2 regions of the Sphingomonas melonis DAPP-PG 224 genome follow, and region 1 is predicted to be linked to the other one. Evidence: riboswitches for the same ligand, from Rfam matches in the RefSeq annotation. Region 1 holds a riboswitch; the other holds the start of a gene.
What was found. A riboswitch is a leader RNA that binds a small molecule or an ion and turns the genes downstream of it on or off. The one in region 1 is predicted to bind glycine.

Region 1 (11,388 bases):
GCTCATCGCGACGCCGTACATGCCGGTCAGCTTGATCAGCCACACCGCCAGTTCGTTGATGACGCCCAGCGCGCCTTGCACGGTATCGACCGGCTGCAAGGGATGGACGTCGGCAAAGCCCGGCATCCGCGCAACGCGTTCGTTGAGGCGCGGATTGTGCTTCATCGTGCACGAGCCGAGCGGGAACAGCCCCAGGTCGATCGCGTAATTCTGCCGGCTGAGCCGCGTATAATGGCGGATCGTTTCCGGCTCGGCGAGGCCCGGCAGGCCGATCGGCTGCTTGCGCGTCAGGTCGCCCAACCGCGATCCCGCGACGTCGCCGTCCGGAAAGTCGACGCCGGTCGTCTCGGTCGAACCGATCTCGAAGATCAACGGCTCTTCCAGCATCAGCGCGCGATTACCGGTGAAGGTCTGGCCCGCCGCACCGTCACGTGCGGTCATCTCGGGGCGCCAGCCGCTCTGGTTGATGCTCATGCCAAAACCTCCTCGAGTGCGGCGGCAAGGGTTTCGACGTCCTCCGTGGTCGTCGTTTCGGTGACCGCGACGATCAGCCCGTTGGCGAGGGCATCCTCGCCCGGATACAGCCGGCCGAGCGACACGCCCGCCAGAATATCGCGATCCGCCAGCGTGCGGACGACGGGACGCGCTTCGTTGGGCAGCTTCAGCGTAAATTCGTTGAAGAAGCTCTGCGTCACCAGCTCGACGCCCGGCACCTTGCTCAGCCGATCTGCCGCACGGCACGCGCCGGCGTGGTTGATCGCGGCGAGCCGGCGCAGGCCAGCCTCACCGAGCAGCGTCATGTGGATCGAGAAGGCGAGCGCACACAGGCCCGAATTGGTGCAGATGTTGCTCGTCGCCTTTTCGCGACGGATATGCTGTTCGCGCGTCGACAGCGTCAGCACGAAGCCGCGCTTGCCGTCGGCGTCCACCGTCTCGCCGCAGAAGCGGCCCGGCATCTGGCGGATATACTTTTCCTTGCAACCCATCAGCCCGACGTACGGGCCACCGAACTGCAGGCCGACGCCCAGCGACTGGCCTTCGCCGACGACGATATCGGCGTCCATTTCGCCTGGGCTACGGATCGCGCCCATCGCCACCGGCTCGGTAACGACCGCGATCAGCAGCGCCTTGTTCTTGTGGCAGGCGTCGGCCAGCGGCGTCAGGTCGGCGATGCGGCCGAGGATGTCCGGATATTGCACGACGACGCACGACGTATCGCCGTCGATCTTTTCGATCAGCCGATCAATGTCCATCTCGCCGGTCAGCCAGGGCGTCGTCGTGTCCAGCGTATCACCGGTATATTTCGCCATCGTCTTGGCGACGCTGACATAATGCGGATGCAGGCCAGCCGACAGGATCGCCTTGCCGCGCTTGGTGATGCGCCGCGCCATGCCGATCGCTTCCCAGCATGCGGTCGAACCGTCGTACATCGACGCGTTCGCGACGTCGGTGCCGAGCAGGCGCGCGACCTGCGTCTGGAACTCGAACAGCATCTGCAGCGTGCCCTGTGCGATCTCGGGCTGATACGGCGTATAGGCGGTCAGGAACTCGCCGCGCTGGATCAGGTGATCGACCGTCGCGGGCACATGATGCCGATACGCGCCCGCACCGAGGAAGAAGGGCACTTCGCCCGCGACCGTGTTCGCCCGCGCGAGCTTGGCCATATGCCGCTCGACCGCGAGTTCGGTGGCGTGATTGGGCAGGCCATGGACGGGGCCGTCGAGCCGGGCAGCCTCGGGCACGTCGACGAACAGGTCGTCGATGCTGGCGGCGCCGATGACGGACAGCATCGCCTCACGGTCGGTTTGGGTAAGCGGCAGATAGCGCATCATAGGCTCCTCCCCTCCCGGGAAGGGAGGGGTCGGGGGTGGGTAGCGTCCTGGTGGTACGGCAAGGCTTGCCCGGCGCAGCGGCCGTACAGCAAGCACTCCACCCACCCCCAGCCCCTCCCTTCCCGGGAGGGGAGCAGGTCTTACAGCTTCGCGACGAACGCTTCGTAGGCGGTCTCGTCCATCAGCGTTTCCAGCTCGGACGGATCGCTCAGCGTGATCTTGAAGAACCAGCCCTCGCCCTCGGCGTCCGAGTTGACGAGGCTGGGATCGTCGGCAAGCTGGCTGTTGCCTTCCAGCACGTTGCCCGACACCGGCGAATAGACGTCCGACGCCGCCTTCACCGATTCGACCACCGCCGCCTCGTCGCCCTTCGACAGCGCCTTGCCGTCTTCGGGGACGTCGACGAACACGATGTCGCCCAGCTGGCTCTGCGCATATTCCGAGATGCCGACCGTGCCGATGTCACCATCGACATCGACCCATTCGTGATCTTCGGTGAAGTAACGGCTCATCTTGACTGGCTCCAGAAAGCCTACGCCTTGCGGACGTAGCGGTGGGGAACGAAAGGCATCGGGGTGACGATGCCCTCATGGATCTTGCCGCGCTGGACGAGGCGGACGGCGGTGCCGGCGCTCGCCAGATCGGCGGGGATATAGGCCATTGCGATCGGCGCGCCGACGCTGGGGGCAAAGCCGCCGCTGGTCACGCGGCCGATCACCGCGCCGTCCGCGTCGACGACGCTCGCGCCCTCGCGCACCGGCTGGCGCCCGGCAACCGACAGGCCCACGCGCTTCACCGCCGCGCCGCTCTCGCGCTCGGCGAGGATGCGGCCGGCACCGGCGAAGTCGGCCGCCTCGCGGCGGCGCTTCGACAGGGCGAAGCCCAGGTCCGCCATCACCGGCGTCGTTTCGGGATCGAGGTCGTGACCGTACAGCGGCAACCCGGCCTCGAGCCGCAGCGAATCGCGCGCGCCCAGGCCGATCGGCTTCACCTCGGGCTGCTCGCACAGCGCATCGGCGAAGGCTGCGGCTGCCTCGGCCGGGATCGAAATCTCGACGCCATCTTCCCCGGTATAGCCCGAGCGGCTGATCCACAGCGCATGGCCGTTCCATTCGAACGCACCCGCCGTCATGAACACGAGGCTCTCGACACCCGGCACCAGCCGCGCGACCGCTTCGACCGCCTTCGGCCCCTGCACCGCGAGCAGCGCCTGCTCGTCCATCAGGTTCAGCGTCACATCGTCGGGCAGCACGTCGAGCAGATAGGCGAGATCGTCATATTTGGTCGCGCCGTTGACGACGACATAATAGCTCGCCTCGCCGAACGGATGCGCGCCGTCTGCCGGCAGCGTCGTCACCATCAGATCGTCGAGGATGCCGCCCTCGTCGTTCAGCAGCAGCGAATAGCGGATCTTGGTCGGCGCCAGGCCGGCGATGTCGCCCGGCAGCACCGCTTCCAGCGCCTTCGCGATCGCCGCCGCATCCAGGCCGTCCCCGGTCAGCGTCACCTGCCCCATGTGGCTGACGTCGAACAGCCCGACCGAGTCGCGCACCCACAGATGCTCGGCCATGATGCCTTCATACTGGACGGGCATTTCGTAGCCGGCAAACGGCACCATGCGGCCGCCACGGGCGCGGTGCCAGGCGTCGAGCGGCAGGTGCAGGATGGCGGGTTCGTCGCCCTCGTCGATCCCATCGAGCGGGTCGGGCAGGGTTTCCGTCAACGTCTCGCTCATCAACCGTCTCCAGATCAAGGCCACGCGACCGGTCCCGCGGGGGCATACCCGCCGTCACGATCCGTCGAACCCCCTCTGTCACGGGAACCTGAGAGCTTTCGCCGGCACCGCCGGCTTACCCCTTCGGTGGCCCCTAGAAGGGGCGCTTTCCAGAGTATCGATAAGGCCTGCGCGGTCCGTTTGCCTGAGAGATTCCGGGGTGGTTGCTCCTTCGGCGGCCCCTTTCGTGAGGGGCTCTCTCCCGCGCATGCCCATGACGGTTCGCACCGCCATCGACAAGCGCCGCTCTGGCGAGCGAGGCCGGTTTAGTCAATTGAGAAAGCGGCCGATCGGGCCAAGTTGGGTAAACGAGACGACCGCCCCATCTCCCCCGTCACCCCGGACGTGTTCCGGGGTCCACCGGGCCGCGGGGGTAGCGCCTGTGCCTCCAGCCGTCCCCCTCGCCGCGGAGTGGAGCCCGGAACACGTCCGGGGTGACGACGGGAAGGCGGTGACCGACCGCCCTTACCGCTGCGCGTTATACTTCAGCTGGTCGTCGGTCAGCTGGAAGCCGACGAGCGCTTCGAACGTCGCGCGCAGCACGGCGCTCCGCACCTCGGGCTTGGTCAGCGGATCGACCGCGGCATCCTCGTCGCCGGCCTTGCGCTTCTTGGTCAGTTCCTCGCGCACCGACTCCGGCAGCGTCGCCGCGGCTCGGCCGATCGTGGTCGATGCCGTGCCGCTCGCCTGCGCGCGGGTCTGGCCGGCATCGAAATGCACCGTCACCGTTCCCTTGCGCTTCGCGGTCACCGCCGTGCCGCCGCGCACGATCGCGATATAATAGGGGAGCGTCACGTCGCGCGCCGCATCGGCGCGGTTGCGACGGGCGAGCACGTCGAAGGTGATCGTCGTCGTGATGTCGTCGCCCACGTCGGCGCAGGTGCCGCGGACGTGCGTCATGTTCGCGACCACGTCGATCGCATTCTCGTCGCGGCTGGTCGCCGGATCGAACAGCGTGATGTCGCCGGTGCCCGCCGCGACGCCCACCGTCGGGCAGGCCGAACGCACGGCGGTGATGCCGCCTTCCACGATCTCGCCCTTGCCCGCGCAACCGGACAGGATCAACGCGAGGGCGCAAAGGCCGATTGCCGGGGTTTTCACGAGGACGCGTACCTTTGTCGAACGAGCAGGACCAGCGCCGGCGCGGGGCCGGCGTTGCGGCGCGCACCATAGGAACCGCCTTTCGCGCGCGCAAGCAATCGCGTAAGCGGCAGGACATGGCCTCCATCTCCGCAGACGCCGCCGCCGGCACCTCCCGGCTTCCGCTCGACCTGCTGATCGCCGCGCCGCGCGGCTTTTGCGCCGGGGTCGACCGCGCGATCCGCATCGTCGAACTCGCGATCGAAAAGCACGGTGCGCCCGTCTATGTCCGGCACGAGATCGTCCACAACAAGTTCGTCGTCGATACGCTGAAGGCGAAGGGCGCGATCTTCGTCGAAGAGCTGGACCAGGTCCCCGACGGCGTGCCCGTCGTCTTTTCCGCGCATGGCGTGCCCAAATCGGTGCCCGCCGCCGCCGAGGATCGCGGCCTGTCCTATCTCGACGCGACCTGCCCGCTGGTGTCCAAGGTGCATCGCCAGGCCGAACGGTTGGTCGACGCCGGCCGCCATATCATCTTCATCGGCCACGCCGGCCATCCGGAGGTCATCGGCACGTTTGGCCAGGTGCCCGAAGGCGCGATGTCGCTGATCGAGACGGTCGAAGACGCCGAGGCCTTCACGCCCCCCGATCCCGCCAACCTCGCCTTCCTGACGCAGACGACGCTGTCGGTCGACGATACCGCAGCCGTCGTCGCCACGCTGCAGCGCCGCTTCCCGCTGATGCAGGCGCCGCGCGGCGAGGACATCTGCTATGCGACGTCGAACCGGCAGGCCGCGGTCAAGGCGATCGCCGGCCAGTGCGATGCGATGCTGGTGATCGGCGCGCCCAATTCGTCCAACTCGGTGCGCCTCGTCGAGGTGGCAGAGCGCGAGGGCATCCCCGCGCGGCTGATCCAGCGCGCCGCCGATCTCGACTGGTCGTTCCTCCACGGCGTCGGCACGCTCGGCATCACCGCCGGCGCATCGGCGCCCGAACAGCTGGTGCGCGAACTCGTCGACCTGCTCGCCACCCGCTACGACGTCACCGAGCGCGAGGAAGAGACGACGCGCGAAACGATCGCCTTCAAGCTGCCGCGCGGGCTGGAAGCGGCATAGGCGCTTCTCCCCTCCCTCACAGGGAGGGAACGGGGGTGGGTGGCGTCCAGGCGAAACGGCCACCAGGCGCCCGACGCCGCCGCACCACCAGCACGCCACCCACCCCCAGCCCCTCCCTGAGAGGGAGGGGAGAAAGAGAGACCGTCATGGCCGTCTACACGCAGGTGTCCGCCGAATCCCTCGACGCCTTCCTGCGCCGCTACGACGATGTCGGCGATCTCGTCTCGGCCAAGGGCATCGCCGAAGGGGTGGAGAACAGCAATTACCTCGTCGATACGACCACCTCGCGCTTCATCCTGACGCTGTACGAAAAGCGCGTGGATGCGGGCGACCTGCCCTTCTTCCTCGCCCTGCTCGATCATCTCGCCGCGCGCGGTTTGCCGGTGCCGCCGGCACTCGCCGATCGCGAAGGCGTCGCGATCCAGACGCTGGAAGGGCGTCCCGCCTGCCTGATCCGCTTCCTGACTGGTATCTCGCTCTCGCGTCCCACGCCGCAGCAAGCGGTCACCGCAGGCGCCGCGCTCGGCCGCATGCACGGCGCGGTCGCCGACTTCGCCGGGCAGCGGCCCAACACGCTGGGGGTGGCCGACTGGCGCCCCCTGCTCGACCGCTGCGGTCACGACCTCGATGGCATCGCACCCGGCCTCTACGGCCGCATGGACGCCGCGCTGGCCGCGGTCGAGGCCGCTTGGCCGCGCGATCTCGCCACCAGCGTCATCCACGCCGATCTGTTTCCCGACAATGTCCTGATGCTGGGCGACCAGGTGACCGGACTCATCGATTTCTACTTCGCCTGCAACGACATCCGCGCCTATGACGTCGCGGTGATGCACACCTCCTGGGCCTTCGATGCCGTCGGCGCGCCGCTCGATGGCGTCGGCTCCGCGGTGCTCGCCGGTTACGACGCGGCGTTCGGCTTGTCTGCCGAGGAGCGCACGGCGCTGCCCGTGCTGGCCAAGGGCGCGTGCATCCGGTTCCTGCTGACCCGCGCGTGGGATTGGCTCAATACCCCGGCCGATGCGCTGGTGACGCGCAAGGACCCACTCGCCTATCTGCGCCGCCTCGACTGGTATGACGCGCATCCGGAGGCTTTCGCATGACCGAACCGCAACTCGTCGAAATCGCCACCGACGGCGCGTGCAAAGGCAATCCGGGCCCCGGCGGCTGGGGCGCGCTGCTGCGCTTCGGCACCCACGAAAAGGAATTGTCGGGCGGCGAGACGCTCACCACCAACAACCGCATGGAACTGACCGCCGCGATCGAGGCGTTGCGCGTCCTCACTCGCCCGTGCCGCATCCGCCTGTCGACCGACAGCAAATATGTGATGGACGGGCTGACCCGCTGGATTCACGGCTGGCGCAAGAACGGCTGGCGCACCGCCGACAAGAAGCCGGTGAAGAATGCCGAACTATGGCAGGCGCTATTCGCCGAAACGCAGAAGCACGAGATCGAGTGGGTCTGGGTGAAGGGCCATGCCGGCCACCCCGACAACGAACGCGTCGACAAGCTCGCCAGCGATGCGGCGCTGGCAGCAAGCCGCCCGGCGAGCTGACGCATCCCGCCCGCTACCCCCGCCGCGGAGCCGGGGCGGCGGCAACAGGCTGCCCCTCAGTCCTCCTGCACCTCGGCGGTCGGCCCATTCTTCAGGATCGAAGCGATCGCGTTACGCGCCGAGGCACGGCTCTCATAGCCCTCGGTCCACCAGATCAATTCGTTGTTGAACTTGAACTTGGCGACGAACTCGCCCGCCTTGTTCTTCTCGATCACGAACCTGTGCGCCATGACGACACTCCCGCTGATACGATGTGCAACGTCATAGCAAAGAAACGGACGCGCTAGAAGCGCGTCGGCGCGTACCGCTCGGTGTCCACGCCCACCAGCCAGTCGGGCAGGCTGCGCCCCAGCAACAGGCTCGCCGCCAGCGCGGCCGCGGCGGGGGCGGTCTGGATGCCGAAGCCCCCCTGGCCGGCGCACCAGAACAAGCCCGGGACGTCGCGGTCGAAGCCGTACACGGGCAAACGGTCCGGCGCGAAGCTGCGCAGCCCCGCCCAGCGCCGCTCGACCGCATCGACGCGCCAGTCGACGACCCCCTCGAACCGTTCGATCGCGATGGCGACGTCCATCTCGTCGGCAGCAGCGTCGCCTGCGTCGGTCGGCGTCTCGTCATGCGGGGTCAGCCACAGCCGCCCGCCCGCCTCCGGCTTGAAGTAGAAGCGCCCGCCGATGTCCTTGACGTGCGGCATCGCCGGCGGTGCGGCGGGATCGGTACGCAGCTGCACCATCGTCCGCCGATAGGGGGCGATGCCGAGCGGCCGGGCGCCCGCGCGCACCGCCACCGTATCCGCCCACGCCCCCGCCGCATTCACCAAGATGCGGGCCCTATAAGCGCCGGCCGCCGTCTCGATCGTCCATACGCCGTCGGCGTGCTGGGCCGCGATCAATCCGGCCCGCGTCACGATCTCGCCGCCCATCCGCCGGACGATGCCGAGGTAAGCGAGGTGCAAAGCGGCGACGTCGATATAGGCGCAACTCGGCTCGATCACGCCCAGCGTCCAGTCGGCACGCAGTCCCGGTACGTAGTCGCGTGGATCGACCCGCGCCAGCGCGACCGGCGTATCGGCGAAGGCGGCGAGCAGCGCGTCGATCGCGCCCGCATCCTCGGCGCGCCCGATATGCAAGGATCCGAGCGGCGTCAGCACGTCATGCGCGCGCAAGCCCGCCTCCGACGCGCTGGTCAGCGGCTGGATGCCCGGCCCGCCATAGGTTTCCGACCAGAACGCCGCCGACCGCCCCGTCGCATGGTATCCAGGCTGATCCTCCGCCTCGAGCAGCAGCACGCGGGCATCGCGTCCGATCGCCGCGGCCAGGCTCGCGCCGGCGATCCCTGCGCCGATGATGGCGATGTCATGGATCATGCCGCCAGCCGCTTGGCGAGGAAGGCATCGATCAGCCGATAGGCCCGCAGCCGCACCCCATCCGCCTCGCGGAGGATTTCATGCGCCGATTCGGGCCCGAACCGCACCAGCTCGACATCGGGCAACCGCCCGGCGAGCCGCACCGCAGCGGCGGGATCGACCAGACCATCTTCGTCGGCGACCAGCATCAGGATCGGCGTCGTCAGCGCGGCGAGCCGCGGATCGGCCTGCAACCGTGCGCCCGACGCGAACGCCTCGGCCACCCATCCCCAGCTTGGCGGTCCCAGCCGCAGCGCCGGATCGCGCGCGTACCAATAGGCTTCGTCCGCATAGCGTGCGTGCGAATGCGTCAGCAGCCGCTCGCGATGCCCGGCGGAGGCCGCATCGCCGCGGACCTTCCACGCTGCCCGCGTCGGATCGAGCCGCGCCAGCACCCGCGCCAGCAGCGCGCCCAGCCGGTTGCCGATCGGCGAGCGGATGCCGACCATCGGCGCGACCAGCACCGCAGCATCGGGATCGACCCGCCCCTCGATCAGCGCCCGCAGCACCAGATGCCCGCCCATCGAATGGCCGAGCAGCGCCACCGGCGTGTCCGCCTCCGCCCGCCACGCGCGCCAGAAATGGCCGAGGTCCTCGACCCATGGCGCAAAGCTCGCCGCATGGCCGACGTGGGGATCGGCGCACAGCCGGCCCGACCCGCCCTGCCCGCGCCAGTCGAACGCGGTCACCGACCAGCCGTGATCGTGCAGCCACCCCATCGTCTCGACGAATTTCTCGATGATGTCGGCGCGCCCGCCCTGCACCAGGATGCGCCCGCGCGGGGCGGGATGCGTCCAGTCGAACCGGCGATGGCGCCAGCCGTCGGGCGCCACCCATTCGGACAGGCGCGACCCCGCAGGCCAGTCGCGGCGCAGCGCGTCGGGATCGGCGGATACGGTCGTGCTGGCGGCGGTCATGGCGATGGAGTCATGCAAATCAGGGTCATCGCCATCATGGTTACGGTTTGGCAAGCCATGCCGTCTACCAGTGATCGCGTGATGGGATGGAACGCTTTCGCGATCGTCGGACTCGCCGTGGTCCTGGCCGCCCTGCTGCTGGCGGCGGGGATCGAGGATGCGCGCACCCGCGAGATCGCCAATGCCAAGAATGCGGCGATCGCGCTGCTCGCGCCACTATGGTGGTGGGCCCTGGGCTTGGGGTGGACCGACGTCGGCGTGCAACTGCTCGTCGCCGCGATCGTCTTCGGGGTCTTCGTCGGCGCCTTTGCCGCCGGCTGGATGGGCGGCGGCGACGTCAAGATGATCGCCGCCATCTCGCTGTGGCTGCCGCTCGGCAGCCTCGTCGACATGCTGATGGTGATGGCGGTGCTGGGCGGCGCGATCACCGTGCTGATGATGATCGACCAGCGCCGCCGCCGCGCCTTCGGCACGATCGAGGTGCCCTATGGCGTCGCCATCGCGGCCGCCGCGCTGCTGGTGCTGCCGGCGATCCTGCCGATCGACGGTCCTGTGCCGGCTGCGGCCCAAGTGGCGCAAACCCGATCTTAACCACTCCGCTGCAATGATTACCGTCGGATCAACCACCGGCGACCTGAAAGGCCCGATGAGACATGGATAGTCGCAAGATCGTTTTGCTGGTGGGCGCGCTGTTCGTGGCCGGCATTACGGCATTCTTCGCTCGCACGCTCATCGCCGGGTCCGCCGCACCGCAGGCGGCTGCCATGGGCACGCCGCCGCCACCGCCGCCCGTCACTGGCCCCGAAGTACTGGTCGCGACGCGGGCGCTGCCCGTCGGCACCATCCTGGATGCGACCGCGCTGAAGTTTCAGCCCTGGCCCAAGGAACTGGTCGACGGCGCTTATTATCTGAAGCCGACGACGGACATCACCAAGCTGCAGGGCACGGTGGTGCGCAACGCGATCACCGCAGGCCAGCCGCTCACCAAGGGCGCGCTCGTTTCGCCGGGGGATCGCGGCTTCCTGGCCGCGGCGCTCGGCCCGGGCATGCGCGCGGTCACCGTCGCCGTGTCGAATCAGGCCGCGGTGGCGGGCTTCGTCTTTCCGGGCGACCGGATCGACCTGGTCCTGACGCAGACGGTTGCCGGCGGTGGCGACGGTCCGCCGCTGAAGGTGTCCGAAACGATCATGCGCAACGTCCGCGTGCTCGCCACCGACCAGCGCACCGACAATGTCGTGGGCGAGGACGGCAAGACCAAGGTCAGCACCTATTCCACCGTCACGCTGGAGGCGACGCCCAAGATGGCCGAACAGGTCGCCGTCGCGCGCACGATCGGCGAGCTGTCGCTGTCGCTGCGTGCGCTGGCCGACAATCCCAGCGAACTCGAAGAAGCGATCGCCAATGGCGCGGTGAAGGTGCCGGGCGATGCCAAGGGCGAAAAGGCGATGATGCTGCGCGTCGCCGCCCAACCGCAAAGCGGCAGCTCCAGCTTCGCCACCGGCGCCGACGTGTCGCGCTACCAGCGCAGCACGGTGCCGACCGGCAAGGGCAATGGCCCCGCCTCGGTCCAGGGCGTGCCCCTGCCGGGTGCGGGTACGCCGGGTGCGGCAGCGGGAAGCACCGCCGTCGCCATGGGACCCGTCGTGCGCGTCGCGCGCGGCAACAACGTGACCGTCGTTCCGGTCGGGGGGAAGAATTAAGATGCGCACCATCGTA
Region 2 (11,388 bases), on a different contig from region 1:
CGGCACCGCCAACGTCGGCGTTCCGCAGCAGCCCAGCATCGGCAAGACGCACGGCCGTCGCCTGACGCTCGACTGGCAGGCGATGCCGGGCCTAGAGCTGAAGTCGATCACCGCCTATCGCGCGATGGCGCAGTCGCAGTTCGACAATGGCAGCGCCAACACCTCGGTCTATGCGCCGAACGGCGCCTTCTCGCACTACAGCCTCGCCTATTTCAAGCAGCACCAGTTCAGCGAAGAGGTGCAGGCGATCGGCGAGACGGCGCAGCTCCATTACCTCGCCGGCGCGCTCTATTATCGCGAGAAGGTGGAGGACAATGCGCAGGCGTTCAACACAATGCGCTGGAACGCCGACGGCACCGCGGCGAGTGTGATCTCGCTCGTCATCGCCGACCAGCGCATCGACCGCGCGAGCCATGTCACGACCGAGAGCGTCGGCGTGTTCGGCCAGGCGACCTGGACCCCCGATTTCGCCGAGGACCGGCTGCATCTGACGGGCGGCGCGCGCTGGACGCGCGATGCCAAGCACGGCGAATTGTTCATCGTCAACGGCGTGTCGGCGCCGCGCGCGCTGAACGCCCATTGGTCGCGCATCGACCCGATGGTGACGCTGGCCGCCGATCTGACGCGCGACGTCCATGTCTATGGCAAGTGGAGCACCGGCTATAAGTCGGGCGGCGCTAATTCGCGCTCGCTCACCTATGCGCCGTTCAATCCGGAAACCGTGTCGATGTTCGAAGCCGGCGCGAAGATGGAATTCTGGGATCGGCGGGCGCGCTTCAACGTCGCCGCCTATGTCGGCGACTATAAGGACATCCAGATCGATTTCAGCGCCAATTACCAGCAATATGTCACCAACGACAAAGGCGAGCGGGTGCTGCTCAACACCACGCGCACCACGACCGAGACGACCAACGCGCCCGGCACCGGCCGCCTGAAGGGCTGGGAGGGCGATGTCACGCTGCTGCCGGTGGACGGCCTGACGCTGACCGCCAGCTACGCCTTCGCCTATGTCCACATCCCGCCGACGTCGAACCCCTTCCCGCAGACCAACGGCGTGGTGGTGACGACGCCGATCCGCATCTATCCGGTCTATACCCCGCGCAACGCGGCGAGCGGCGCGATCGATTACGAACTGCCGCTGACCGGCACGACGTTCCGCGCGCACCTCGACGGCAATTATGACGACGGCTTCTACGCCAATTACAACGATCCGCAGACGGGTGTGCGCCAGCCCAAGGGCGACGGTGCCTTCGTCGTCAACGGCCGTCTGGCGCTGACCGACATCCGGTTGAACGCACCGGCGCGAAGCTGGGCGTGTCGGTGTGGGCGCGCACCCCCGCCGCGCGTCTCAACAACGTCGACCTGCGTGAGGTCGGCGGACGCGTGATCGCCGTGGCGAGCGACCGCGCCGACGTGACCCAGGCGCATGTCGCGCTGTTCACGCTCGACACGTCGACACGTAGACTTGTACCCATGGGCCGCTATCCCGTCGGCCCCGGCGAGGCGTACGGCATGTGCCTGTGGACGCAGGCCAAGGACAAGGCGCTGTTCGGCTTCGTCGTGCAGAAGGACGGGCGCATCGACCAGGTCGCGATCGACGTATCCGGCCCCTCCCCGCGCGTCACGACGGTGCGCAGCATGAAGCTTGGCTCCCAAGCGGAGGGCTGCGTCGTCGACGATCGCACCGGGCTGTTGTACGTGGCCGAAGAGGACGTCGGCCTGTGGCGCTTCTCCGCGGATCCCACCGCGCCCGCAACCGCCACCCCGATCGCGCAGGTCGACGGCAAGACGCTGGTGGCGGACGCCGAGAGCCTCGCCCTCGCGCCCCAGGGCACGCGCGGCGGCTACCTCGTCGTCTCGAGCCAGGGCGACAACGCCTACACGCTCTACCGCCTGCCGGCCGTCACCTACGCCGGCCGCTTCCGCATAGGCGGGGGCGCTATCGACGGCACCAGCGACACCGACGGCATCGAACTGGCGCTGGGCGACTTCGGCCCCGCCCATCCTGACGGCCTGCTCGTCGCGCAGGACGGCGACAACGCGCCGGACACGCAGAACTTCAAATACGTCAGCTGGGCGAAGGTGAAGGCGGCGCTAGGGTTGTACAGGTGTCGACACGTCGAGGTGTCGGTGGAGCGGGCCGATAGCCCACCCCGATCCGCCGCACCGCCCCCGCCCGCCGCGCGAGCAGGCTACGCACATAGCCCCGCGCCGCGCCCTCGTCGTCGAAGCTGCGCGTCAGGCACCGCCCGCCCGCTCCGATCCGCCCCCAGCGCGTCTCGATCACCCATGCGCCGAGCAGATCCCGATACGCCGCCACGCTCCACCGTCGACGGATGTTCCGCGCCGCGTCGATGGCGACCAGCTCGATCGGAACGAAGGGCAACGTCTCCATGCCCGCGAATCTAGAGGATCAGGCCTGCCCCGTCCGACGGATTTCCTGAATCAGAGGAGCGCGCGTGAGTCAGCGGGTGAATCAGGCGCCGCGCCGCTCCCCTGCCCGACGGTCTTCCTGCGGAACGGGCGCTTCCTCGATCGCGGTCAGGATCGCGCGGCCGTAGGCAGTCTTCGCTAGCGCCCTGCCCCGCGTCTCCGCCGCCTCGCGGGTGATGAAGCCTTGCAGATAGGCGATCTCTTCCAGACATGCGATCTGGATGCCCTGGCGGTGCTGGATCGTGCGGACGAACTCGGCCGCTTCGAGCAGGCTGTCGTGCGTGCCGGTGTCGAGCCAGGCGAAGCCGCGGCCCATCGCCTCGACGTGAAGCGCGCCCGCGGTCATGTAGCGGCGTGCAAGATCGGTGATCTCCAGCTCGCCGCGCGCGGAAGGCGTCAACGCGGCGGCATGGTCGCAGACGCCGGCATCGAACATGTAGAGGCCCGTCACGGCCTGGTTCGAACGCGGCCGCTCGGGCTTTTCCTCGAGCGACACCGCCCGCCCGTCGTCGTCGAAGGCAATGACGCCATAACGTTCGGGATCCTCGACGCGGTAGGAGAAGAGCGTGGCGCCGCCCTCCGCCTCGATGCGGGCGACGGCGCGGCGCAGCAGGGTGCGCAGGCCGTTGCCGAAGAAGATGTTGTCGCCGAGCACCAGCGTCACCGCCTCACCCGCAATCCAGCCCCGCCCGATCGTGAACGCCTGCGGCAGGCCCTCCGGTGCCGGTTGCTCGGCATAGGCGATCGACAGGCCGAGCGCCGATCCGTCGCCGAACAACGTGCGGTAATGGGGCAGGTATTCGGGGCTGGAGATGATCAGGATCTCGCGGATGCCGGCGAGCATCAGCGCCGACAGCGGATAATAGATCATCGGCTTGTCGTAGACGGGCAGCAGCTGCTTGTTGACGACGAGCGTCGCCGGATGGAGCCGCGTACCCGTGCCGCCGGCGAGAATGATGCCCTTCATGCCGCCAACCCTCGCCGCACGGCCGCGGCCTGATCGGCGACGATCGGACGCCACCATGCCTCGTGATTGAGATACCAGCGCACCGTTGCGTCCAGCCCGCTCTCGAAGCTCTGAACGGGGGTCCAGCCGAGTTCGTCGCGGATGCGCGTGGCATCGATGGCATAGCGCAGGTCGTGGCCCGGCCGGTCGGCGACGAAGGCGATCTGCTGCGCATAAGGGCGGCCGTCGGCACGGGGACGCAGGCGGTCGAGCGCCGCGCACAGCGTCTCCACCACGTCGATGTTGCGGCGCTCGGCATTGCCGCCAATGTTGTAGCGCCGCCTGGGCTGCCCGCGTTCGAACACCACCTGCAATGCGCGGACGTGATCGTCGACGAACAGCCAGTCGCGCACGTTCTCGCCGCGGCCGTAGACGGGCAGCGCTTCGCCCGCGAGCGCCTTGACGATCATCAGCGGGATCATCTTTTCGGGGAAGTGATAGGGCCCGTAATTGTTCGAACAATTGGTGACGAGCACCGGCAGGCCGTAGGTATGGCCCCAGGCACTGACCAGGTGATCCGATGCGGCCTTGCTCGCCGAATAGGGCGAGCGCGGGTTGTAGGGCGTGTCTTCGGTGAACAGGCCGGTGGGCCCGAGGCTGCCGAACACCTCATCGGTCGAGATATGGTGGAAGCGGAAGGCCGCGCGGCGCTCGGGGGCGAGATCCTGCCAATAGCTGCGGACCGCCGACAGCATGGTGAAGGTGCCGACGACATTGGTATCGACGAAGGCGCCCGGCCCGTCGATCGAGCGGTCGACATGGCTTTCCGCGGCGAGATGCGTGACGACATCGGGCTGGAAATCCCGCAGCGCAGCTGCAACGGCAACGCCGTCACGGGTGTCGCCGTGCACGAAACGGTAGCGAGGATCGTCGGCAATGGGTGCCAAGGCGGTCAGCGTGCCCGCGTAGGTCAATGCGTCATAGACGAGCACCTGATGCTCCGTCTCGCGGATCAGGTGGCGGACGAGCGCCGAACCGATGAAACCGGCTCCGCCGGTGACGAAGATGCGCATGGACCGAGCCTAGCGTGTGAAGGTTAATCCATCGCTGTCAGACACCATGGTCTATGTGTTGTCATGTAGACACGTCAACATTCTACCACGTTGACGGCCAGCCCACCCAGGCTCGTTTCCTTATATTGCGAGCGCATGTCCTCGCCCGTCTGGCGCATCGTCTCGATCACCGCGTCCAGGCTCACGACATGGCTGCCGTCGCCGCGCAGCGCGAGATAGGCGGCGTTGATCGCCTTCACCGCGCCCATCGTGTTGCGCTCGATGCAGGGAATTTGCACCAAGCCACCGATCGGGTCGCAGGTGAGGCCGAGATTGTGCTCCATGCCGATCTCCGCGGCATTCTCGACTTGAGCGGTGGTGCCGCCGAGTGTTGCGGCAAGCCCGCCCGCGGCCATCGAGCAGGCGACGCCGACCTCGCCCTGGCAGCCCATCTCGGCCGCCGAGATCGACGCGCGCTTCTTGTACAGCATGCCGATCGCCGCGGCGGTGAGCAGGAAGGTCCGAGCACCGTCCCGCCGCGTCGCCTCGTCGCACGCCACCAGCGTCTCGTAGAAGCGCAGCACGGCGGGCAGCACGCCCGCGGCGCCGTTTGTGGGCGCGGTGACGACGCGGCCACCCGCGGCATTCTCCTCGTTGACCGCAAGCGCCCACAGGCTGACCCATTCGAAGACCTCGGCGGGATTGCTGCCGGGCACGCAGCCGGTCAGCCCCTGTTCGATCGCGCGGGCGCGGCGCCGGACCTTCAAGCCGCCGGGCAGCACACCCTCCTGCGCAATGCCGCGGTCGATACAGGCGTGCATCGCGGCGCGCACCGCGTCGAGGAAGGCGTCGGTCTCGGTGCTCTCGCGCCAGGCGGTTTCGTTGGCGCGGACGATGTCGGCGATGCCGAGTCCGGTTGCCTCGCTGATCGCGAGGAGGTCGGCGCCCGAGCTGAACGGGTGGCGCACGGCAACGTTGCTCGCGCCCACGGGCGCCCCCTTGCGCAGGATCGCGCCCCCGCCGATCGAAAAATAGGTTTCCGCATATGTCGCGCCGTCCGCAAGCCGCGCGGTGAAGGTCATGCCATTGGGATGTTCGGGCAGGAACGCGCGCGGATGGAAGACGACATCGCTCGCTGCAAAGGCGATGGCGTGCGTGCCGGCGAGCGGCAGGCGTTCCTCTTCCGCGATCGCGACGAGGATACCGGGCGCTGCGTCAGGATCGAGCCGTTCGGGCTTCCAGCCGGCAAGCCCCAGGATCGCAGCGGTGTCGGTCGCGTGGCCGCGCCCCGTCAGGGCAAGGCTGCCGTAGAGATCGCAGGTAACGCGCACCGGGGCGGCCCCCTCCCCTGCCCGCCCCACCGCACGCTGGGCGAAGTCGAACGCGGCGCGCATCGGCCCGACGGTGTGCGAGCTCGACGGACCGATGCCGATCGTGAACAGCTCGGCGACGCTGATCGGCCGGTGCAGCCCGCGGTCGAGGGCTAGAGATGTAGATGTGTCGACAGGCATACAGGTCCTCTTCGCCGGTGATGCCCGGCCATGCGCCTGCCCCATCTGTCGCTTGTGCCTGAGATCGCTATCCCGTCGGCGGATGCGGGGGATGCCCCCCTCACCTCTCTCCAGATATTATCGTTATCGCCATGGTCCTTCTGCCTGAGAGTTTCCGGGGCGGTTGCTCCTTCGGCGCCGGGCAGGCCCGATCTCTCCCATGTCGACGGGCGCGGGTATCGACCGGGGCAGGGAAGGGGTCAAGGGCGCGATGCGGTACGGTTGCCGACGATCAGGTGGAGGCTTGGGTTGCCGCTTTCGCCAGTTTGGAGGCTTGGCCTTCGCTGACGCCGAGCCGGGTCGCGATGACCTTCAGCGGCAAGCCTTGCGCACGCAGCTCTCCTGCGCGACGGATACGGTCGTGTTTACTCATTGACTGAATGGCATTCCAAGTGTGGAGCAGCCGTTCGCGGCGCTGCGGATCACGTAAAGGATTGAGCGACCTTGTGCTCAACCGCTGCTTGTTCCTGACTTTGTGGTGCAGCCTTGGCCTCTGGTGCCTGAAGCAGGACCAGCGGTTCGTGCGACCAGCCATCGAATACAAAGGCCTGCGCGCCAGCCGATGCCTGTTGGTCACCGTGCCACAGATCATATGGCATGTTCTTATCTCCCCGACGATCGGCGTCATTTACAGCTAATTTACGATGAAGGATAGCATGTGCCTTGTGGTGATGTGCCTGCGGCAATTGATCGTGTGTCAGGGTAAGACGATCATGCAGCCTGTTACGCCGATGAAGCGCCCCACATTGTTGAAGCCTCGATAGATCGGCTGGCTGCTGCCAGAGCGATCACCTATCCCCCGTACGGCAGCCGCTCGACGTGTCGACACGTCGATATGTCGGTACGCTATAGATGGCCTGCAATGCGCACCCCTATTTCCTACTTGAAAGCACGAATTGTTGGATGGCTTGCCCTATTTTCCCTCGTGAAAGCGGCTTGGGGGTCCAAATCTTCGTGCTTTCGAGTAGGAAATGGTCATGGCCCGTACCCCTGCTTCGAACCGCTCGCCCGCTACCTCCGGAACGCTGCCGCAGCGCGACCTGTTCGCGCTTGACAGCCCGCTGCATGGCGAGATCCGCGGCGAGCGCTCGCTGATGGCGTTTCCGTTCTTCGCGCTGTCCAAGAACGCCTGGATGAAGCCGCTGACCTATGATCATGCGACCGTCTCGATCGAGGTGCGCCCCTCGGCGAGCGGCGTCGCGACGATCTACGACAAGGAGATCGTGCTCTACATCGCCAGCCTGATGGCAGCGAAGCTGGAGGCGGGCGATCAGGTCGAACAGGATTTCGTCTTCACCGCGCACGACCTGTTCTCGGCGACGGGCTCCAATCATTCGGCGCGCAGCTACGGCCGGCTGTCCGAGGCGCTGGAGCGGCTGCAGGGCACGCAGATTAAGACCAATATCGAGGCGGGTGGCGAGGGCGAGGAGGGGTTCTTCTCGTGGCTGTCCGAAGCAAAACTGCACTACAGCAAGACCAAGAGCGGCGAGCGGCGGCTGAAGGCGGTGAAGGTGCGCCTGTGCGACTGGCTGTATCGTGCGATCCTGCTCGATCGCCATGTGCTCGATTATGCCGCGGCCTATTTCCAGCTGGGACCGATCGAGCGGCGCATCTACGAGGTTGCGCGCTCGACCTGCGAGGAGGGGGGGGCGCTCGACCTCGACCTTGCCACGTTCCGCCTGCAGATCGGCTATCAGAACCCGCTGTCCAACTTCAAGGCGGCGCTGAAGCAGATCGTCTCGACCGACGGCATCCCCGATTATCACCTGGAGCTGATCGAGGAAACTGAGGCACCCCCCGCCGGCGATGCGCCCGCGCGCCGCGGTCGGCGTGCGCCCCAGGCCCGCGTCGTCATCACCCCGCGTGGGCCTGCGCTGCCCGATGCGACGCAGGACGATGGGGCAGGGGAGGGCGCGCCTGCCTGATTCCTCCACGCGAATCACCCGTCGCCTTGAGGCCTGCTGCGGAGCGTCGATTCGCTGGCCTTCCGTCCAATTGTTACTCGAAAGCACGAAGTTGAAGTGTGAATTCCTACTCGAAAGCACGAATGAACGGCCAATTCCTACTCGAAAGCACGAACTTTTTTTGAGTTAAATACTCGAAAGCACGAATCGTAGTCGCTTCCGTTGTTGGATCATTGCTGCAACAAGATCGGCGATGCGCGTCATGTCGACGCGGAAGAAGCAGGAAGCGGCCGTGACCACATAAAGGAAAGCCCGGCACGAAGGCCGGGCATCCCAAGGAGGGTAAGAAAGAGCGGCGTCGCCAAACGTCACTCCACCGTGAAAGCATCAACCGTTCACGGGCTCTTCCTACCCTCCCACCCGACCCGGTGCAAGGATGCGCGTTTCGCGCCACGGTCTTTTTTGTCTCCGGTCCCGGCCCCGATGGGGGATGGAAGATGACGGCATGTGCCTTGGGCATGGCGAGCGCGCGCGTGCTCGCGCGGGCGAGCGATACGTGCGAACGTCCGCGAGCAGGAGGCGGCTTCACCGCCCTGCCACGCGGGCGATCGGGCGGAGTCCATCGCACCGGCGCCCCCGTGCTGCGCGGCGGCCTGGAGGCGGGGACGTTCGAGGACGCGTTCTTCGCTGCCCCTGCACCCGGCGAAACCGACCGATTGCTGACCGCCTGCCGCCGCGCGCGCGATGCCGGCCGGCGCCTAGCGCGTGAGGCTCGCGCCGGCACGCGGGTCCTGTCGGCGACCGAACGCCATCTTGTCGCGCTGACCGCGGGCGCGGTGCGCGTGTTCGAGGAGATCTGCACGCTCGCGCGCCTCAACCGCGGCCGCGTCTTTCCGAGTTACGACTGGCTTGCCGAGGCGACCGGCCTGGGCCGTGCGACGATCGCCCGCGCGATCGTGCTGCTCGAGGCGGCGGGCTTCCTCGTTCGTCAGCGCCGCTTCGCGCGCGATGAGGGGGCAGGGGGCTCGGGGGACCCGCGCCCGCGCTACCGGCAGACTTCCAACGCCTATCGCGCGCTGCTGCCGGCGAGCGTGCGCGCCTATCTGCCGCGCTGGCTGCGGCCGGCACCGCTGCCCGACGATCAGGTACAGCGCGAGGCCGATCGACGCGAGGCCGATGCGGCGATGCGCGCAACGTTGAGTTGTCGCGAGCTGGCACGGGCGAGTGTAGGCGGCGCGCTCGGCCGTATACTCGCCCGGCTCGGTGCGCGCATCGATGCTGTGTGCGAGTCTCAAATCGATCCGCAACCACTCAGCGAGTCATAATAATCAGCAACAACGGAGTTGGCCTAGCCGGCCAACAACACCCGCCTGACGGCGCAGACACACCACCGAAACACCTAAGACCAACCAAACCCTTCCAACAAACCGATGGAGTGCCGGCTACGCCGTCACATGCTCCCCAAAGGTAGCAGGCGGCTATCGGCGGACACGATCACGTTGCGTAGGAAATAGGGTCAGCGTCGTCATGTCGACCTCTTGCCATGTCGGCCTGTAGACATGTAGGAAGATTGGTATGCCAGTCGTCGCAATCATCAGCCAGAAGGGGGGGGCGGGGAAGACCACGCTCGCCATCCACCTCGCCGCGGCCGCCCAGGATGCGGGGCGCGTTGCGCTCATCGTCGATACCGATCCGCAGGCGACCGCGAGCCAGTGGGCCGCGTGGCGCCACGATGCGCCGCCCGAGGTGATCGACAGCCCACCCCCGCGCCTCGCCGCCAAGGTCGCAGCAGCGCGCGAACAGGGCGCCGAGCTCATCGTCATCGACACGCCGCCCCATGCCGACAGCGCCGCCCGCGCCGCAGTCGAGGTCGCCGACCTGGTCCTGATTCCGTGCCGCCCGAGTGCCTTCGACCTTTCCGCGATCCAGACCACCGCGAAGCTCGTCCAGCTGCTCAAGAAACCGGCCTATGTCGTCTTCACCGCCGGCAACCCCAATGCGCCGCGCGTCTATCAGGAAGCGGGTGAACTGGTGGAAAGCTTCGGCACGCCGCCCTGTCCGATCCAGATCCCCGACCGCGCCGCCTATCGCCACGCCAGTGGGGAGGGGCGTACCGTCATGGAATACGAACCCGCCGGCAAGGCCGCGGACGACATTCGACAGATCTACACGTGGACATGTCGGCAGATTGGTCTACCCACCCTCCGCAAATCCGCAAAGAAAGCCGCTGCATGAGCCGCAAACCCAACTTCGCTAATTTGCGGACAACTACAACGCCAACACCGACCACGCTCCCCGTCGCCGCACCGAGAAGCGAAACCGCTCCAGCTGTCCCGGCAAGCCGCCAAGGTCGCAAACAGATCGCCGGCTTCTTCACCCCCGAAATGTCCTTCGCCATGCACACTCTCGCGCGGCGGCAGGGTAGGAGCCTCCAAGCACTGATGGCCGAGGCATTCAATGATGTGCTGCGCAAGCACGGAGAGAGCCCGATAGGGGACTGAAGACAAGGCATGGTTGTTGTGGCAGCTGCTTGGATTGCTCAATGTCGCACTGAATAATGTGGGAGGATGACATGATCACCAAACGTGTACGCAGGGCAGCAATATCAAGCGAACCTTCTTTGGTTGCGCAGCATGATACGGGCCAGACAGTGTGCGGCTTAGTCAGAATGATTCTCCGTTAAGCTTTAAAAACATTTCAAGGAAGCTCATGCCAATCCATGGAAAGGTGATGGTGACCGGTGGTGCCGGCTATATTGGCAGCCATGCGGTGCTCGCGCTGTGCGACGCGGGCTATGACGTCGTCGTCGTCGACAACCTCGTCACCGGTTTTGCCTGGGCGGTCGATAACCGCGCGACGCTGGTTGAAGCAAACGTCGCCGACGACATCGCCGTGCGCGCCGCGATCCGCGACCACAACGTCCGCGCGATCATGCATTTCGCCGGCTCGGTCGTCGTACCGGAATCGGTCAGCGACCCGCTCAAATATTACCGCAACAACACCGCCGCCACGCGCAGCCTGATCGAAAGCGCGGTGACGGAGGGCGTACGCCACTTCATCTTCTCCTCCACCGCCGCAACCTATGGGACGCCGGTCAAGGTGCCCGTCGAGGAAACCGACCCGACCGTGCCGATCAACCCCTATGGCATGTCGAAGCTGATGACCGAGGCGATGCTGCGCGACGTCGCCGCGGCGCATCCGATGAACTATTGCGCGCTGCGCTACTTCAACGTCGCCGGCGCCGACCCGCAGGGCCGCTCGGGCCAGTCAACGGTGGGCGCGACGCACCTCATCAAGATCGCAGTCGAGGCGGCGACGGGCAAGCGCACGGCCGTCTCCGTCTTCGGCACCGACTTCGACACGCCCGATGGCACCGGCGTACGCGACTATATCCACGTCAGCGACCTGGCGGCCGCGCATGTCGCGGCGCTCGAACTGCTGATCGCCGAACCCACCAAGAGCCACACGCTCAACGCCGGCTACAATCGCGGCTTCTCGGTCAA

Region 2: linked by a shared signal. The riboswitch ahead of SPHME3_RS0119615 (L-serine ammonia-lyase) and the one ahead of gcvT (glycine cleavage system aminomethyltransferase GcvT) in region 1 are both predicted to bind glycine.

What each region holds. Positions count from the first base shown of each region.
Region 1 covers NZ_KB900605.1:1,285,087-1,296,474, reverse strand. The annotation lists gene gcvPB (aminomethyl-transferring glycine dehydrogenase subunit GcvPB) at 1-474, opposite strand, end outside; gene gcvPA (aminomethyl-transferring glycine dehydrogenase subunit GcvPA) at 471-1,829, opposite strand; gene gcvH (glycine cleavage system protein GcvH) at 1,973-2,344, opposite strand; gene gcvT (glycine cleavage system aminomethyltransferase GcvT) at 2,365-3,567, opposite strand; glycine riboswitch at 3,730-3,821, opposite strand; gene SPHME3_RS0106445 (hypothetical protein) at 4,072-4,671, opposite strand; gene ispH (4-hydroxy-3-methylbut-2-enyl diphosphate reductase) at 4,824-5,801, shown strand; gene thrB (homoserine kinase) at 5,948-6,901, shown strand; gene rnhA (ribonuclease HI) at 6,898-7,353, shown strand; gene SPHME3_RS20660 (YegP family protein) at 7,410-7,583, opposite strand; gene SPHME3_RS0106420 (NAD(P)/FAD-dependent oxidoreductase) at 7,637-8,716, opposite strand; gene SPHME3_RS0106415 (alpha/beta fold hydrolase) at 8,713-9,672, opposite strand; gene SPHME3_RS0106410 (A24 family peptidase) at 9,754-10,263, shown strand; gene cpaB (Flp pilus assembly protein CpaB) at 10,326-11,372, shown strand; gene SPHME3_RS0106400 (type II and III secretion system protein family protein) at 11,374-11,388, shown strand, end outside.
Region 2 covers NZ_KB900607.1:18,987-30,374, forward strand. The annotation lists gene SPHME3_RS20415 (TonB-dependent receptor) at 1-1,387, shown strand, start outside; partial or broken gene SPHME3_RS21475 (phytase) at 1,393-2,040, shown strand; gene SPHME3_RS21185 (WGR domain-containing protein) at 2,069-2,395, opposite strand; gene rfbA (glucose-1-phosphate thymidylyltransferase RfbA) at 2,477-3,400, opposite strand; gene rfbB (dTDP-glucose 4,6-dehydratase) at 3,397-4,452, opposite strand; gene SPHME3_RS0119615 (L-serine ammonia-lyase) at 4,527-5,942, opposite strand; glycine riboswitch at 6,065-6,152, opposite strand; gene SPHME3_RS21190 (hypothetical protein) at 6,214-6,609, opposite strand; gene SPHME3_RS0119625 (replication initiator protein A) at 6,953-7,906, shown strand; gene SPHME3_RS0119630 (helix-turn-helix domain-containing protein) at 8,383-9,210, shown strand; gene parA (ParA family partition ATPase) at 9,461-10,120, shown strand; gene SPHME3_RS0119640 (ribbon-helix-helix domain-containing protein) at 10,117-10,386, shown strand; gene galE (UDP-glucose 4-epimerase GalE) at 10,595-11,388, shown strand, end outside.